2 linked regions of the Parabacteroides timonensis genome follow. The protein of the gene in region 1 binds, or shares a complex with, the protein of each later gene. Links are inferred from orthologs where the notes say so. Each region holds a gene or a part of one and is shown in the gene's direction. Other genes may lie near its edges.

The links.
Region 2: the proteins of uvrB (region 1) and BQ7394_RS11420 are in contact, whole or in part, in a crystal structure (PDB 7EGT), measured with the Thermus thermophilus proteins. The link is inferred for Parabacteroides timonensis from one-to-one orthologs. Residues at the interface, in WP_096411307.1 of Thermus thermophilus: Glu23, Leu25, Arg26, Asp27, Gly28, Glu29, Arg30, Phe31, Arg55, Glu326, Asp327, Phe328, Glu379, Ser382, Gln383, His398, Gly400, Arg401; in WP_096412145.1 of Thermus thermophilus: His654, Arg656, Phe657, Gln666, Asp668, Glu669, Lys680, Arg681, Leu682, Ser683, Lys685, Tyr686, Ala687.

The regions. Positions count from the first base shown.
Region 1 is NZ_LT669941.1:1,847,914-1,854,389, reverse strand. What follows is about bases 1,901-4,780. They hold uvrB (excinuclease ABC subunit UvrB), read left to right. Parts: upstream 1,901-2,269; coding sequence 2,270-4,291; downstream 4,292-4,780. Other genes in these bases: BQ7394_RS15070 (N-acetylmuramoyl-L-alanine amidase-like domain-containing protein), read left to right, coding at 4,609-4,780; BQ7394_RS15080 (PspC domain-containing protein), read left to right, coding at 2,067-2,267; BQ7394_RS15085 (DUF5916 domain-containing protein), read left to right, coding at 1,901-2,006. Also shown: more of BQ7394_RS15085, read left to right, coding at 1-1,900; more of BQ7394_RS15070, read left to right, coding at 4,781-5,460; BQ7394_RS15065 (DUF5686 family protein), read right to left, coding at 5,454-6,476. UniProt on the Escherichia coli protein: The UvrABC repair system catalyzes the recognition and processing of DNA lesions. A damage recognition complex composed of 2 UvrA and 2 UvrB subunits scans DNA for abnormalities.
Region 2 is NZ_LT669941.1:934,918-939,707, reverse strand. Bases 1-2,993 are described here. They hold BQ7394_RS11420 (ATP-dependent helicase), read left to right. Parts: upstream 1-325; coding sequence 326-2,662; downstream 2,663-2,993. Other genes in these bases: nspC (carboxynorspermidine decarboxylase), read left to right, coding at 2,876-2,993. Also shown: more of nspC, read left to right, coding at 2,994-4,015; signal recognition particle-docking protein FtsY, read left to right, coding at 4,127-4,790. UniProt on the Escherichia coli protein: A helicase with DNA-dependent ATPase activity. Unwinds DNA duplexes with 3'-5' polarity. Translocates on single-stranded DNA with 3'-5' polarity. Initiates unwinding more efficiently from a nicked substrate than double-stranded DNA.

The DNA.
Region 1 (6,476 bases):
TGATCCCTTTGAAGAACAACGGCCATGTCTTTTCCTTCGGTGAAATGCACGGAATGACCGATCTCCCCAAACCAAGAGGCATCGAGTTTCTCCCCTATGTGATGGGGAAATACCGCAACGAACCGAAGATACCCGGAAGTCCTTACCAGAAGGGGCATAGCTGGGGAGGGAATGTCGGCCTCGACGCCAAGTTCGCCCTTTCCGATTTTACGCTGGACCTGACGATCAACCCGGATTACGGGCAGGTAGAGCTCGACCCTTCGGTGATGAACCTGACCGCCTACGAAACCTTTTACGACGAGAAGCGTCCTTTCTTCCTGGAAGGAAAACACATCCTCGATTTTGCCAACGGCAACGATATGATGTTTTACACCCGCCGTATCGGAGCAGCCCCTTCATATACCCCGCAAGGGATAGACAATATAAACAGTTTTGCCGACAGCAAAGAGAACGTTCCCATTATCGGTGCCCTGAAACTGACGGGCACGAACCGGCGGGGGGTGACGATCGGAGTGGTGCAGAGCGTCACAGCCCGTTCGTCGGCCAAGGTGACTCGTAGCGGGGTGGAAGATGTCGAAGTAGTGGAACCCCTGACCAATTACACCGTGGCCCGTGTCCAGAAAAACTGGAAAGGAAACAGCCTGCTGGGAGGAATGATTACCTCTGTCAACCGGGCCTTGGATCAACCTTACCTGGAGAATTTCATGGTGCGCAACGCCTTTACCGCCGGTATCGATTTTACCCAGTATTTTAAGAACCGGCTTTATTATATCGATGTGAAAGGAATGGTCAGCTCGCTGAACGGTAGCAAGGAGGCGATTACTCTCCTGCAAACGAACCCGGTGCATTATTACCAGCGGGCATCGGCAGCCGGCTACTTGGGAGTCGATCCGGACCGCCGTTCCCTGAACGGGACGGGCGGATATGTGAAAGCCGGACGAAAGGGGAATGCCAAATGGGCTTTTTCGGAAACATTCAGTTGGTCGTCTCCCGGTTTCGATCTCAACGATATGGGATATATGAAGGAAACCGATAACCGGACGAATGAGACGGAGATTGCTTACCGACAGACCGATATCTGGAAAATATTCCGTTATAACGCTTTTACCGTTACCCAGAAAAATCAATGGAATTACGGCGGTACACCTTTCAGTAACGACCTGGCTCTCCGCTGGCAGAGTATGACGATGAACCGTTACGAAATGGATATGAAAGAAACCTTTGTCTGGAACCGTCTCGACAGCCGCATGCTTCGTGGAGGTCCCGATATGCGTTTCGATCCTTATTTCCAGACCTCCGTAAAAGTCAATACGGATAAGGCCCAGCGGATGATGTTCATGCTCAAATATGAAGGAAATCATAACCTCGACGGATATAACCGCTTCAATACGCTGATGCCGAGCCTTACCTTCCGCCTGGGAAACCACGTCTACTTATCCGGACAGGTGGATTATGCCTGGAATACGGACAACATGCAGTATGTCGGAACATTACTGCCTTCGGATGCATCCACCTCCCCGGGCGATCCTTCGCTGATCTACCTGATGGGGCATATGAAGCAGAAAACGTATGGATTGACTATGAAGTTGCAGGTAAATGTCACTCCTGATATTTCCATACAGTTCTATGGTTCTCCGTTTACGTCGACGGCAAAGTTCAGCGACTTCAAGGAGGCGGCCGATACTCGTTCACATAGCTACGACAATCGTTTCCACCTCTTTACTGCCGATGAGATTAATTATGTCGATGGTGTTTACGGGATAAAGAGCGGAAAAGGGGAGGCTTCGTTCAGGAACCCTGATTTCAGTTTTAATGAATTTCGTTCCAACCTCGTGGCACGGTGGGAGTATCTGCCGGGATCTACACTTTACTTTGTATGGGAACACCGTATGTCTAACCAGGACAACCGGATGGTAAGCAGCTGGGGAAGTAACCTCGACCGGATGTTCGGTCTTCCGGCTACCAATACTTTTATGCTGAAGATGAATTACTGGTTCAATTTGTAGCCTGATCTCTTCTACCATATATATATAATTAGTATCTTTACAAAACTAAAATGACAGATCATGGAAGAAGAACCTAAAAGACTTACCCGTTCGAATAACGGAATGATTGCCGGTGTATGTGCCGGCATAGCGGATTACTTTGATTTAGATCCGACGCTGGTCCGTGTGGGATACATCCTGTTGAGTCTATTTACAATGTTTTCCGGAGTGATAGCCTATTTTATCCTTTGGTTGGTTATACCTAAAAAGACTTTTTATTAAGAATGAATTTTGAATTATCTTCACCATTCAGTCCTACGGGAGATCAGCCGGAAGCAATAGCGGCTCTTACGGAGGGCATAGAGAGTGGTGTGCCTTTCCAGACACTGCTCGGTGTTACTGGTTCCGGGAAAACCTTTACTATTGCCAACGTTATTAAAGAGGTGCAACGGCCTACGCTGATATTGAGTCATAACAAGACGCTGGCAGCCCAGCTGTATAGCGAATTTAAGGCCTTCTTTCCTAATAATGCCGTAGAATATTTTGTCTCATACTACGATTATTATCAGCCGGAAGCCTATTTGCCTTCTTCCGATACCTATATCGAGAAAGACTTGCAGATCAACGAGGAAATCGATAAACTCCGCCTGCGTACGACCGCTTCTCTGTTGTCGGGCAGGAAGGATGTGATCGTAGTTTCTTCCGTCTCCTGCCTCTATGGTATGGCAGACCCGACGGCTTTTGCCGAAAAGGTGACTCATCTGGAGAAAGGGATGCAGATCGACCGCGATAAGTTATTGCGGCGTTTTGTCGATGCGTTGTATGTGAACAACAAACTGGAGTTTAATAGCGGCTGTTTCCGTGTGAACGGTGATACGGTCGATATCTTCCCCGCCATCGAAACATTCGACGGTGTGGCTTACCGCATAGAATTTTGGGGAGACGAGATCGACCGCCTGTCCTCTTTCGATCCGAAGACAGGGCAGGAAATAGACGAGCAGGATGAACTGAATATCTATCCGACCAACCTGTTCGTCACCACCCAGGAGCGTATCAACGCAGCTATCGGCCAGATAGATGTCGACCTTGGTACGCAGGTGAACTTCCTGAAAGAGATAGGCAAACATTATGAAGCGAAACGTTTGTACGAACGTGTCACTTTCGACCTCGAGATGATCCGCGAGTTGGGGCATTGTTCGGGGATAGAGAATTATTCCCGTTATTTTGACGGGCGTATGGCCGGAGATCGTCCTTACTGCCTGCTCGACTATTTTCCGAAAGACTTTATGCTGGTTGTCGATGAAAGTCATGTGACGATCCCGCAGATCCGTGCGATGTACGGAGGCGACTATTCACGTAAGAAGAACCTGGTGGAGTATGGTTTCCGTCTGCCCGCTGCTATGGATAATCGTCCGCTAATGTTCGATGAGTTTGAATCGCTTACCCCATTGGCCATTTACGTCAGTGCAACTCCTGCCGATTACGAGTTGGAGAAGAGCGAAGGTATCGTGGTGGATCAGGTGATCCGTCCGACCGGACTTCTTGACCCGGTGATCGAAGTGCGCCCGACTTTGAACCAGATCGACGATTTGATGGAAGAGATCATCCAGCGTTCGGCTATCGATGAACGTGTGTTGGTGACAACCCTTACCAAGCGGATGGCGGAAGAGCTGACCTCTTATCTGACCCGTATGGGAATACGCTGTAACTATATCCATAGCGATGTCGATACGTTGGACCGTATCCAGATCATGGATGATCTGAGGAAAGGCCTTTTTGATGTCCTGATCGGGGTCAACCTGTTGCGTGAGGGGCTCGACTTGCCGGAAGTATCTTTGGTTGCTATCCTGGATGCCGATAAAGAAGGCTTCCTCCGTTCCCACCGTTCTCTGACGCAGACAGCCGGGCGTGCAGCCCGTAACGTGAACGGAAAGGTCATCTTCTATGCCGATAAGATAACAGCGAGTATGAAACTGACAATGGACGAAACGACCCGTCGCCGCGAAAAACAGTTGGCATACAATGAACTGCATGGCATTACTCCTAAGCAGGTAGTAAAAAATAGTATCTCCCTCCTGGGTGAGAAACAGCAGGCTACCGCGGAACCGTATGCTTATATCGAACCGGAACCAAGCTTGGTTGCCGATCCGGTTGTCCAGTATATGAACCGTTCGCAGCTTGAAAAGGCCATCGAACGAACCAAGAAGCAAATGACCGAAGCAGCCAAGAAGCTCGACTTTATCGAGGCAGCACAGTTTAGGGATGAGCTGATAAAACTGGAAGATCAGTTGAAAACTAAAGTATAGAAAAAGGTGAGCTTCAAGTAGGAGCAATATTTGAGCCTTTTTTATGAGGCAAAGCCTCATGCCGCAGGCTCTCTTTTGCCGTTTGCTTCAGCAAACGGATATCTAAAAGCTCCGGCTTTGCCGATCCTCTGTGGGTTTTAACCCCTTTCATATAGGAAAGAAGCCCCGTTGATAAAGGGGCTTAAGTCCACAGAGGAAGAGGCTTTGCCTCCTGTCTTTTATATCCGTCGGTTAAAAACCGACGGCAAAATAGAGCCTGCGGCACAAGGCGTTGCCTTGTAATGAAAGATAGCTCATATTTGATAAATAATGAATTTATGAAAACAATCTATTTCTTGCTTTTTACTTGTTTTTTCTTTTTTCGTGCGCAAGCTGCCGATAAAATATATTGTACCGATGAGGATCGTGCTGTCTTTGGCCGATATGTTGTAGAGGTGGCTCCAAATAAGTCATTGCCGTCCGGAGAGCTGATGGTTAAAACGGCCCGTTTTTTCCTGAATGCCCCTTATGTGGCCGCTACTTTGGAAAAGGAACCGGAAGGATTAGTCATCAACCTTCGGGAAATGGATTGTATGACGCTGGTAGAGAATGTCGTTGCATTAACGAGGACTATGCAATCAGCTTCCCCTTCCTTTGAAGAGTTTTGTAAGAATCTGCAAACCCTCCGTTATCGTAACGGGGAAATTCATGATTACGCAGACCGCTTGCATTATACGACAGACTGGATATTTGAGAATCAACGGAAAGGTATCGTGAAAGATGTAACCCGGGAAATAGGAGGGATCTCCCTTCCTGTCGATGTCTCTTTTATGTCGACCCATCCGGACAGTTACAAGCCGTTGAAAGAGAATCCGGTGCTTGTTGCAAAGATCGCCTCCAAAGAAAAGGAAATCAATGCACGCACTTATTATTATATTCCGGAGAAAGATATAGATAAGCTGTCTGCCGGTATCAAAGACGGCGATATTGTCTGCTTCGTCACTACGATAAAAGGGCTGGATATATCCCATGTCGGTGTCGTTTGCCGGGTAGGAGAGAAGCTGACCTTTATCCACGCTTCCACTACACAGAAGAAGGTAATAGTCAATGAAGCCCCTTTGCAGGAGTATGTGGAAGGTATCAAACGGAACAGTGGGATTATGATTGTCCGTCCGCAGGCAAATCATTGAAACAATTCGAAGGCGAACTTGACACCGATATTCTGGTACTTCCACCTGTCGAAGCCGGCAAATAGGGCGACGTTGAAAATATGGTTACCGAAACCATATCCCACCTCCGTGTAACTCGGAAGAACAGGTGTCCAAAGTTGGCTGAAATAAAAACGCTCGGACAAGATATACTTGGACGTCTTTTTCTTGAATAACTGTGACAAGATAAAAGGACTCTCGTACATCAAATGCCCCTGTACATATTTGTCGGATGCATTGAACCAGAAGCTTCTTAGTTGGTTAAATACGCCCCCGAACTCATCTCCCCATGATTCCGGGAACTGACGGCGTGCAAAATAACGGAAGTCCGCGAAATAGATCGACTTCGGATTTAGATACATTCCTCCGCTAAGATGATAATTCAGCTTCCTGGCCAGTCCCAAAGGGATGCTTTGATGAATATCAGCCTCTATACGCGCATAATCACCGGTACTCTTGCCTACTCCGGGTATCGCCCGGGCAAACTCGACGGATATGGTAGGATAGTGGGAATACAGATATTCTTTCCGGTATCCATCCATCCAGTAATATTGTCGGGGAGTATAGGAGATACCGATAACAGGTGTGAAATCGTGATAGTTTTCATTGATCAACTCTTCCACCTCTTCGCCGGGATCTGTTATATTGCTGCCTTTTTTCACCGGGATACGGCGGTGGTAGGTGACACCGGCCCAGAGTTGAAAACCGTTGAACAGTTCTATGTTATTACGTATTTCAGCATAGTAATGTTTGAAGTACTCGAGATTCAGGTCATCGAAGTTGAACGATGAGTCTTTGAGTTGTTCGTTGATATCTTTCATGATAGCCGACGAATAACTTTGGTTACCGTTACCGACTGAAATACTGAGTATACCTTTCTTTTCGGGCTGATACTCCCAGTCGCCGTTTACGCTGAAAAATATTTCTTTCCTTTTGAACACGAAACCGACATCCGGACGGAAACGAAGCTGGCGGTCTTTGTTGAATGTTTTACTGAT
Region 2 (4,790 bases), 910 kb from region 1 along the record:
GTAAAATACAATAATTGTATAGATACAGAGGTTCAAGCCTAAATAATACTGAAAGGATCAAGGAAAACAAAACAACTGTAATAAGTAAAAGTGTGATAGTGTCGTGATAGATGAGTGATAGATAAAAAAGGCGACTATCATGCCTTTTAGGCTTGAAAAACAAAACCTGTGGCTAATAAGTGATAGAGTGGTAGTAGATATTCAATTTTATATTAGTAAAAAATCGAACTTTCAGAAGTAAGTGTTGTTGCTGCCAAACCCGACGATCTGGAGTGTTCGGATAAATAAAAATTAGTACCTTTGTATTCCTAAAAAGAGAAGGTACGTGGAAGAATATCTGGATCAACTGAATGAGAGTCAGCGCGAAGCTGTTATATATAACGAGGGTCCGTCGCTGGTGATTGCCGGCGCCGGTTCCGGTAAGACAAGAGTACTTACTTATAAGATTGCTTATCTGGTACATCTGGGGTTGGCACCTCAAAGCATTCTGGCACTTACTTTTACCAATAAAGCGGCACGTGAAATGAAAGAACGTATTGCCAAGATAACCGGTGACCAGACGGCACGCCGGTTGTGGATGGGAACGTTCCACTCGATCTTCTCACGTATCCTTCGCTATGAAGCAGAACATATCGGTTATCCTTCCAATTTCACTATTTACGATGCTGCCGATTCGAAAAGTTTATTGAAGGCTATTATCAAAGAGATGCAGCTGGATGACAAAGTGTATCGTATCGGAATGATACAAAGCCGTATTTCGAATGCTAAGAATGCACTGGTTACCTGGAAGGCTTACGAGCAGTCCAAGGAGTTGATGCAACACGATATAGATTCGAAAGTCCCTTTGTTGCGTGAAATATATAAGCGTTATCAGAATCGTTGCCTACAGGCAGGAGCGATGGATTTCGACGATTTGTTGCTTCAGACGAATATCCTGTTCCGCGATCATCCGCAGGTATTGGATAAATACCGTAGCTTTTTTCAGTTCGTATTGGTCGACGAGTATCAGGATACCAATTTTGCCCAGCATTTGATCGTCCAGAAGCTTTGTGAGCAACACCGCCGTATTTGTGTGGTGGGAGATGATGCTCAGAGCATCTACTCTTTCCGCGGAGCCAATATCGATAATATCCTGCAATTCAAAAATCAATATCCGGGTTGCCGTATCTTTAAACTGGAACGAAATTATCGTTCTACACAGAATATTGTGAATGCAGCAAACAGCTTGATCCATAAAAATAAAGAACAGATATTCAAGAATGTGTATTCGGAGAAAGAACAGGGAAATAAGGTCCGTGTTTCTTCTTCCTATTCGGATTATGAAGAAGGATACGCTGTGGCCGCTATGATCAATGAAATGCGGATGCGCAAAGATTATGATTATTCTGAATTCGCCATCCTGTACCGGACAAATGCCCAGTCTCGTATTTTGGAAGAGGCGCTTCGCAAAAGAGGAATACCTTATAAGATATACGGCGGTCTGTCTTTCTATCAGCGTAAAGAGGTGAAAGATATTATCTCTTATCTGCGTTTGATTGTTAATCCGCATGATGAAGAAGCTTTTAAGCGGGTTATCAATTATCCTACACGTGGTATCGGCGATACCACTGTCGGCAAATTGGTTAGTGCTGCTACTGAAAATAATGTCAGCCTCTGGACGGTATTGAATGCTCCCATCGATTACGGTTTGCAGATCAATAGCGGTACAGCCAAAAGATTAAGTGATTTCCGCGAAATGATCGAACGTTTCATTGAACAGAATACTCGTTTGTCTGCCGAAGAAATGGCTGCTATGGTAGTCAAGGAGAGTGGAATTGTCAGTACACTTTTTCAGGATCGTTCGGTGGAAGGGATCAGTAAACAGGAAAACTTACAAGAGTTACTGAAAGGTATTGCAGAGTTTTGTGAACTCCGTCGCGAAGAAGGAATAGAACAAGTGTCTCTCGCAGACTTCCTTTCTGAAGTTTCCCTGTTGACGGATCAGGATAATGATAAAGATGAACAAGCTAATAAAGTCACTATGATGACTGTTCATGCTGCCAAAGGATTGGAGTTCAGGAATGTTTTTGTGGTAGGCCTGGAAGAAGATCTGTTCCCTTCGCAAATGGCGAAAGATAATCCTCGTGCAGTGGAGGAGGAGCGCCGGTTGTTTTATGTTGCGATTACCCGTGCCGAAGAGAATTGCGTCCTGACCTATGCCAAGAGCCGTTTTCGGAACGGACAGAGTGCCATGTGTTCCCCCAGTCGTTTCCTGAAAGATATCGATGTCCAGTTCCTGGAACTTCCGACAGATACGTCGTCAGATACTTTTGCTGCGGCTCGCGAACAGTTCCAGCGTCCGGCATTTGCATCTCCTTTCCAGCAACCACGGGCAGTAGAAAAAGAGGAGCCCTCTTTTGTTTCTCCTGTTGCCCAGGCCGCGCAACGTCAACGTCTTACAAAGGTGGAAACAGCAACTTCGGCTCCGGCCACGTCTGCAACACCTTCATCCGACCTTTCCGGTTTATCTGTCGGGGCTAAGGTTCGGCACGATCGTTTCGGTGAAGGCGAGGTTATAGCTATCGAGGGAGATGGAGGCAATGCCAAAGCAACGGTGGCATTCACTCACTTCGGACAAAAACAATTATTATTGAAGTTTGCCCGCTTAACAATAGTAAAATAGGCCTCACATTTTAGATTTAAAGGAATAGGTTTTACCTTTCCCTGATGTAAGCTTGCTGATAGACTGGCAGTTACGGTGAAGGTTAAGGTCTCACATGAGGAAAAGTGTAAAATTGTCGGCCGCCAACACATGTCATTCTTTCCTCCCTGCTAATACTGGGATATTCTGAATATAACATTATCTTTGCAATTTATTTATGAATAAAGAAACTAGATGATCGATTTCAACGTAATACCATCTCCATGCTATGTGATGGAAGAGAAGCTACTCCGTAACAACCTGGCTCTTATCAAGAGCGTAAAGGAACGGGCCGGAGTGAATATTATTCTTGCTTTTAAAGCCTTTGCCCTGTGGAAATCTTTTCCTATCGTCCGCGAATATATACCCTATTCGACTGCCAGTTCGAAATTTGAAGCTCAGTTGGCTTTCGAGGAAATGGGAAGTCCGGCACATACTTATTCGCCGGCTTATACGGAAGCTGATTTTCCTGCTATACTAAAGTACAGTAGTCATATCACATTTAATTCATTATCGCAGTTTGAGCGTTTTTATCCAATGGTACAAGCAGACGGGAATCGTATCTCGTGCGGCTTACGTATTAACCCGGAGTATTCGGATGTTGAAACCGATTTGTATAATCCTTGTGCACCCGGTTCGCGGATGGGAATCATTGCCGATCTGTTAGGTGACAAATTGCCGGAAGGGGTAGAAGGGCTGCATTTCCATACGTTATGTGAGTCTACTTCATTTGATCTGGAGAAAACATTATCGGAAGTCGAGAAACGCTTCGGCCGTTTTTTACCGCATATCAAATGGCTGAATATGGGAGGCGGACATTTGATGACACGTAAAGGATACGATACGGAACATCTGATAGCTTTACTTCAATCATTCAAGGCTAAGTATCCTAATTTAGAGGTTATTATGGAGCCTGGAAGCGCTTTTGCCTGGCAAACGGGATTCCTGTTGACTACTGTGGTAGATATCGTAGAAAATCATGGGATAAAAACAGCCATTATAGATGCTTCATTTACCTGTCATATGCCGGATTGCCTGGAAATGCCTTATAAGCCGGTTATTCGTAATGCAACCGACAGGGTGGAAGGAAAGCCGACTTACCGTATTGGGGGAAATAGCTGCCTGAGTGGTGATTATATGGGGGATTGGTCGTTTGACGAACCTCTGAAAGTCGGTGATAAGATCATTTTTGAAGATATGATTCATTATACCATCGTGAAGACTTCGATGTTTAACGGGATACCGCATCCATCACTGGCTCTCTGGAGTAAAGACGATGAATTGGTACTTTATCGGACGTTCGGCTACGAAGACTATAAAGGAAGAAACGGCTGAGTTGACAGATGTTTTTAAATAACTTTCCACTGCCAACTGTCAACTGTCAACTAAAAAAGTTGTAACTTAGCAGCCTCATTCTAAGCAGAAATAAATTAAGCGGATTAATATATGGGTATTTTTAGCTTTTTCAGTAAAGAAAAAAAAGAGACTTTAGACAAAGGGTTATCTAAGACAAAAGAAAATGTATTTTCTAAACTTACCAGGGCTATTGCCGGAAAGAGTAAGGTTGATGATGAAGTATTGGATAACCTGGAAGAGGTACTTATTACTTCCGATGTCGGTGTAGATACTACGTTGAAGATCATCGAACGTATCGAAAAGCGTGTAGCCCGGGATAAGTACGTCACTACTCAGGAACTCACCACCTTGTTGCGTGACGAGATTGCGACATTACTTACCGAAAACAACACGGAAGATGCTGAAAGCTTTATTGTCCCGGAAGATAAGAAGCCCTATGTTATCATGGTTGTCGGTGTGAACGGAGTAGGTAAAACAACAACGATCGGTAAACTGGCATATCAATTCAAGAAAGCCGGTAAAAATGTTTACCTGGGTGCTGCCGATACATTCCGTGCAGCTGCAGTGGAGCAGTTGGTGATCTGGAGTGAACGTGTAGGTGTTCCCATCGTAAAGCAGAAAATGGGTTCCGACCCGGCTTCTGTGGCGTTCGACACACTTAGTTCTGCCAAGGCAAATGATGCCGACGTTGTAATTATCGATACAGCCGGTCGTTTGCATAATAAAATAAACCTGATGAATGAACTTACCAAGA